One region of the Rhizobium laguerreae genome, then DNA from elsewhere that is predicted to be linked to it. Evidence: predicted binding sites of a transcription regulator. Region 1 holds the regulator's gene; the other holds the start of a gene.
The links. The regulator LexA, encoded in region 1, represses DNA repair genes until DNA is damaged. The targets are predictions, from matches to a motif close to TGTTCNNNNTGTGTTCNG.
Positions count from the first base shown of each region.

Region 1 (3,415 bases):
CTCAACGACTTCTCCTTCAGTGCTTATTTCGACGGCATCGGCGCGAATGGCTTCTTCTACGGCGCACCGACGAAGGCCGATCTGCAGGCAGGTCCGCAGGCTGCGAGATCGACGCCGGAAGCTTTGCTCGAAGGGCTCTACCGGCTGCGCAGCGGCATCGGCGACCGCATACGGTCGATCCTGCCCGGCGACACCGGTGCTTTTGCCGCTGCTCTGGTGACGGATGAGCGGCGCGCCATTTCGGATGCGACGACGGAGGCGCTGCGCCAGTCCGGTCTGGCTCATATCATCGCCATCTCCGGTCTCAACATGGCGCTGTCGGCCGGCATCTTCTTCGTCGGCTTCCGGATGCTGCTCAGCCTCTTTCCCGGCATCGCTGAGGCCTACCCGACGAAGAAGATCGCTGCCGCCGGCGCGCTCATCGCCGTCACCGCCTATTTCCTGATCTCCGGCTTTGCGGTCTCTGCAGAGCGCGCCTTCATCATGATGGCCATCATGTTGATTGCGGTCTTCTTCGACCGGCCGTCGATCAGCCTGCGCAACGTCGCGCTCTCCGCTCTCGTCATCATCGCCATTTCGCCGTCCGAGGTCTTGGGACCGAGCTTCCAAATGTCCTTTGCCGCGACATTGGCGCTGGTCTCGGGCTATCAGCTGTGGAAGGACCGGCGCGTCCGCGAAAACGCCTTTCTGAAGCTGCCGATCATCCGGCCGTTCGTTACGGTTGCCGGTTTCTTCGGCGGCGTCTTCCTGACCTCGCTGATCGGCGGTTTTTCAACCGCGCTGTTTTCGATCGAGCATTTTCATCGCCTGACCGCCTACGGCCTGCCGGCTAACCTCGCGACGATGCCGATCATCTCCTTCATCATCATGCCGGCAGGTCTGCTGGCGATGCTGCTCATGCCTTTCGGTCTGGATGTTTGGGCTTGGAAGATCGTCGGATTCGGCCTCGATTTGGTGATCGCGGTCGCAAAGACGGTGTCCGGCTGGGGTGGCAATATCGACGTCGGCCGCTTGCCCGCCTGGTATTTCGCCGTCGCCGTGGCAGGCTTTCTGCTGCTGACGCTGTTCCGCACCCGGTTGCGCCATGTCGGCACATCGATCATCACGGTCGCAACACTCATCCTGTTGCTTCTACCGGGTCCCCGGCCGCCCGATCTGGTGATTTCGGAGGATGGCAGTCTCGTCGCAGTCGTTGAGGCGGCGGCAATGGCTTCCAACCGTGAAAGACCGCCGGATTTCATCTTCGACCAGTGGCAGAGAGCGCTGGTCCGGCCGAGGCATGATCCGCCGAAGATGCTGGATGGTCCTGCTATCCCGCCTGAGGGACAAGACCGCCGCGTCAGGCTTTCCCGCGATCAGCAGAACGAAGCAAGGACCGCGATGCGGGCGGCCGCAGCGGCCGGTGACGCAGACCGCTTTTCCTGCGTCAAGAAGGCCTGGTGCACATCAAGGCTTGGCAATGGTCAGGTGGTAACCGTCATCGACAACGCCGGCTATCTCGGCCCGGCATGCGACGCGGCCGATATCGTCGTGACGTCGGTGCGCCTTCGCTTCAACAATTGCCGCTCAGGTGCGACGCTCTTCACCGGTGAGACGCTGCGCAGGACCGGTTCCATCGAGTTGCGCTTCACGGACACCGGCCTCGAGGTCGCAACCGCATTCGATGCATTGTCGCGGCCATGGATGCGCCATCGCGCCTATGACTGGCGCAGCAACAGTTTTACCGAATCCGGCTTGGCCAATGTCAGTGATAGCGGCGAATGAGACCGACGAGTTTACCCTGAACCTTGACACGGTCCGGCCCGAAAATCCGGGTCTCGTAAGCCGGGTTGGCCGCTTCTAGCGCGATCGAGGCGCCCTTGCGGCGGAAGCGCTTGAGTGTCGCTTCTTCGTCGTCGACCAGAGCAACGACGATGTCGCCAGGACTTGCGGTGCTGCCGTTGCGGATGATCACGGTGTCGCCGTCGAAGATGCCGGCATCGATCATCGAATCGCCCTTGACCTCCAGCGCATAATGTTCCCCGGAACCGAGCATGTCGGCCGGAACGACGATGTCGTGGGTATTGTTCTGGATCGCCGAGATCGGCACACCGGCAGCGATTCGGCCCATGACCGGCACGGAGACCGAGTTGCCGTTGTCGGCGACGGGTTTTGCGGGAGCAGGAGTGGCGACCGGCTGAGGTTTGCCGAGGCTGCCCTCGATGACGCTCGGCGAAAAGCCGCGCCGGGGCTGAATGCTGGGGCTGTAGGCCTCCGGAAGCTTGATGACCTCGAGCGCACGGGCGCGGTTCGGTAGGCGGCGAATGAAGCCACGCTCCTCGAGCGCTGTAATCAAGCGATGAATCCCGGACTTGGAGGCGAGGTCCAGGGCATCTTTCATTTCGTCGAAAGACGGCGGAACGCCGGATTCTTTCATGCGCTCGTGAATGAAAAGGAGAAGCTCCTGTTGTTTGCGCGTGAGCATCGACGTTGTGACCTCGTGATTGAAACAAATCCAGAACAGACACTATATGTTCCATATGTGTTCCGCAAGTAGCTAAATTTCTGTAAAGCTTGGTGCCAACTCGTTGAGATTTTTATTTTCATTCGCCGGATTGGCACAGATCTCTTGCAATGAGGGGCGCGCCGTCGCAGATCTCTTGCCGTTTCCAGGAGGGATATCATGAACGAGCATTCCGCCAAACCGCACCCGCTGGATCATGTCGTGCTGCCGGTCGTCAATATCGATCTGGCGCGCGAGAGGCTCGGCAAGCTCGGCTTCACCGTTGCCGCCGATGCGCGCCATCCCTTCGGAACGGAGAATGCCTGCGTCTTTTTTGCCGACAAGACCTATCTGGAGCCGCTCGGGATTGCGAACGTCGAGGAGAGCGAGGCATCGGCGCGGCAGGGTAATGTCTTCACTGCCCGCAACCAGGCCTTCCGTTTCCGCTGTGGCGAGGAGGGGCTCTCGGGGCTGGCTTTCGGCAGCAAGAATGCCGGCATCGACCATCAGGATTTCGTCGGCAACGGATCGAGCGCTGGCGAGATGCTGCAATTCACCCGGCCGATGACGATGCCGGACGGTTCCGAGACGATTGCCGGCTTTAAGCTGGCTTTCGCCGGCGACCTGCGCGCGCCTGATCTCCTGTTTTTCACCGTCGAGCGCGTCAATCCGCTACCGGCCGACCGCGCGGCGCTGGAGACGCATGCCAATGGCGTCACCGGCATAGTTGAGATCGCGCTTTGCACGCCAGAGCCGGCCGCCTTCGCTGCCTTCGTCGGCCTTGCCGTGGCGCAATCGGCAGTCGAGAAAACCGGTTTCGGCGTCGATATTGCGGCATCGAATGCGAAAATCAGCCTGATGACGCCGGAAGGGCTGGAGGCATATTTCGACATCGCCGTCTCATCCGCAGATCGCGGCCTGCGCGGCCGGGCA
Region 1 covers NZ_JAAXQT010000005.1:208,934-212,348, reverse strand. Annotated here, with positions in the region: gene HFO71_RS17460 (ComEC/Rec2 family competence protein) at 1-1,764, shown strand, start outside; gene lexA (transcriptional repressor LexA) at 1,745-2,464, opposite strand; gene HFO71_RS17450 (VOC family protein) at 2,663-3,415, shown strand, end outside.

Region 2 (3,415 bases), on a different contig from region 1:
CCGACGCCGGCGACAAGGAACCAGGCGCGGCCTTCCGGCATGACGGGGTCGAAGAGATCGGAGCCGGTTCCCTGGCCCAGGAAAAGCAGGACGGCACAGAAGAGCAGGCCCCACATGCCCATTTGGAACTGCATCGCCCAGGGGTCTTCTCTGTGCGAGAGGACGCGGGTCATCAGCACGAAGATCGCAATACAGAGTGCGCTGACGACAGGCAGGAGCGCGATGTAGCCGACCTCTTCGAAACTCGGCTGGATGATCAGCATCGCTCCGAAGAAGCCGACGCCGCAGGCAGTGTAACGCCGCCAGCCGATCGTCTCCTTCAGGAAGATACCGCTGAGGATCGTCAGCATGATCGGTTCGACGAAGAAGATCGCAATCGCGTCGGCGACCGCCATGTATTTCAGCGTGGTGACGAAGGAGATCATCGAGATCGTGATGATCGCGCCGCGGATGGCATGGAACATGTTTTGGTGCCAGGAAAAATCGGCAAAGCTGCGCCGCCATATCACAATCGGCAGCATGCAGAGCGCCTGTACGGCGAAGCGGCCGGCGGTGATCTCCGCGGATGGGACGGTGACGATGGCAAGCTTGGCGAAAATATCGATGAGCGGCGAGAACATCACCGAGATAAACATCAGCACAAGCCCCATCGTCACGTCGGAGGCGGACGAAACGGGGCGGGCGGAGGTGCTGTTCATGATGAAATCCCTGTACTCAGGATATTGGTCACTCAGGATATTGATCGCTCAGGATCTTGCGACGGCCCTGTCGCACCAGTCCGCAAAGGCTGCGATCGCCGCATCCGCGCCGATCTCATTCAGTGTTTCGTGCCGCACGTCCTGATATATCTCAGTGCTGATACGGGAGAAGCCTCGGCCTTTCAAATGGTTTGACAGCCAGAGCACGGCTTTTCCACGCTCCGTCGCCGGGTCTTCTCCGCCGCCGACGAGATGGATCGGCATGTTCCGGGGCAGCCGGTCGAGGTGGGTTTTCTGCGGCGCCCGGAAGGTCAGTTCGAAAAGATCGAGCCAGAGAGAGACCGAGGCGGCAAAGCCGCAGAGCGGATCGGCGACATATTTGTCGACTTCATCAGGTCTGCGCGTCAACCAGTCGAACTCGGTGCGGCGGCCGGAAATGGATTTGCCCCAGGTGCCGAAGGTGAGCTTCGGCAGCAAGCCGCTCGGCACGTCGGAGCCCTTCAACATGCGCTCGGCAAGCAGGATCGCCTGGGCGGCGCGGCCGGCAAGGCCGACGGCGAAATTCGAATTCCAGACGGCGACGGCGTCGAAGTCGGCCGGAGCCGTGACGGCAGCGTTGAGAGCGATGAGGCCGCCCATCGAATGGCCGAAAAGGATCACCGGCAGGCCGGGATGGCGGGAGGCCGCATGGCCGCGCATGGCGACGACGTCGCCGATTACCCTTTCGGCGCCACTGCGTCGGGCGAAGCGGCCGATCGGCGCATCGGGCGCCGTCGTCTCGCCGTGGCCTCGGTGATCATGAGCATAGACATGATAGCCGCGCGCCGCCATGGACTCGGCAAAGGAGTGGTATCGTTTCGAATGTTCGGCCAAGCCATGGGATATCAACAGGATGCCGCGCGGAGGGGTGATGGCCTCAGCATGGTGATAGGCCAGCGACGCCCCTGGCACGGCCAGCCTTTGCGTTTCAGAAAACATGTGGGTCCTCCCGGCGACAACAGACCAGATCGCCGGGCAATTGCAACATGGGCATTTGATTATCCGATAACAAATTGCGGCCTTGTTGCGATTCAGGGTTGCGGTCTTTTGATTTTGATGCTTATTTGTTCCTGTATTGTTCTTTTTGGGGGTTGAAATGAGCAGCATGCAGTTGCGTACCTTGTCGTTTGCCGTGTCGATGATTGTTGCCGGCGCCGCCGTGGCGCAGGAGGCGGGCGGGCGCACCCGCTTCATTCTGGCGGCGAGCTGGCAGCCGGCCTTTTGCCAGACGAACCAGAAGAAAGCCGAGTGTGCGAGCCAGACCGGCGAGCGCCCCGACGCAACGAACTTTTCGTTGCACGGACTTTGGCCAATGCGGGAGGATTATTGCGGCGTGAGCGCCGAGCAGAAGGCCGCCGACAAGGATGGCGACTGGAACAAGCTGCCGGAGGTCACGCTTGCGGCCGAGACGAAGACGGCGCTGGCAAAGGCGATGCCCGGCACGCAATCCGGCCTGGAACGGCATGAATGGGTGAAGCATGGCACCTGCACGAAGATGAGCGCCGACGACTATTTCGGCGTCGGCATGCATCTCGTAAGCTCACTCAACGCGTCGGCCGTACGCGATCTTTTCGCTGCCAATATCGGCAAGCCGGTCAAGGCCGAAGCGATCAAGGCGGCTTTCGACAAGAGCTTCGGGCCGGGTGCCGGCGACCGTGTCAAGATGAGCTGCCGGCGGGCCGGCAATGTCAGGATGATCAGCGAGCTGACGATCGGGCTTTCGGAAGCCGCCGGGGCGACTTCGGCGAAAAGTGCCGGCCTCGCCGATCTGATCCAGGGTGCTGGAAAAACGTCGTTCGGTTGTGACGAGGGCGTCGTCGATGCTGCAGGCTTTTGACCGGAAATCCTGAGTAAACCGGGTTTCGGCGTTGCCCGCAGGCGCTGTTTCGCCTACATAGCGGCACAATCGAAGTTTCCCGCCCGGAGCAGCGCAGCATGGCACGTCAGTTCATCTATCATATGTCCGGCCTCAACAAGGCCTATGGCAACAAGAAGATCCTGGAGAATATCCACCTTTCGTTCTACCCGGATGCCAAGATCGGTATCCTTGGTCCGAACGGCGCGGGTAAATCCACCGTGCTGCGCATCATCGCAGGTCAGGACAAGGAGTATACCGGCGAAGCCTGGCTCGCCGAAGGGGCGACGGTCGGCTATCTGGAGCAGGAGCCGCATCTCGATCCCAACAAGACGGTGTTTGAGAATGTCATGGAAGGCGTTGCCTCGAAGACGGCCGTCCTCGATCGCTACAATGAATTGATGATGAACTATTCGGACGAGACGGCGGAAGAGGGCGCCAAGCTTCAGGACGTCATCGACAGCCAGAACCTCTGGGATCTGGAAAGCCAGGTCGAGATGGCGATGGAAGCCCTGCGCTGCCCGCCGCGCGACGCCGAAGTCACCAGCCTTTCCGGTGGTGAGCGCCGCCGTGTCGCGCTCTGCCGCCTGCTGCTTTCGCAGCCGGATCTGCTGCTGCTCGACGAACCGACCAACCACCTGGACGCCGAAACCATCGCCTGGCTCGAAAAACATCTGCGCGACTATCCGGGCGCCGTGATGATGATTACCCACGATCGCTACTTCCTGGATAACGTCACCGGATGGATCCTCGAACTCGACCGCGGCCGTGGCATCCCCTACGAAGGCAACTATTCGGCCTACCTGCAGGCGAAAGCCAAGCG
Region 2 covers NZ_JAAXQT010000001.1:492,746-496,160, forward strand. Annotated here, with positions in the region: gene HFO71_RS02395 (DMT family transporter) at 1-698, opposite strand, end outside; gene HFO71_RS02400 (alpha/beta fold hydrolase) at 747-1,676, opposite strand; gene HFO71_RS02405 (ribonuclease T2 family protein) at 1,834-2,574, shown strand; gene ettA (energy-dependent translational throttle protein EttA) at 2,673-3,415, shown strand, end outside.
Region 2: the regulator LexA is predicted to act here: its motif matches at 1,803-1,820, upstream of HFO71_RS02405 (ribonuclease T2 family protein).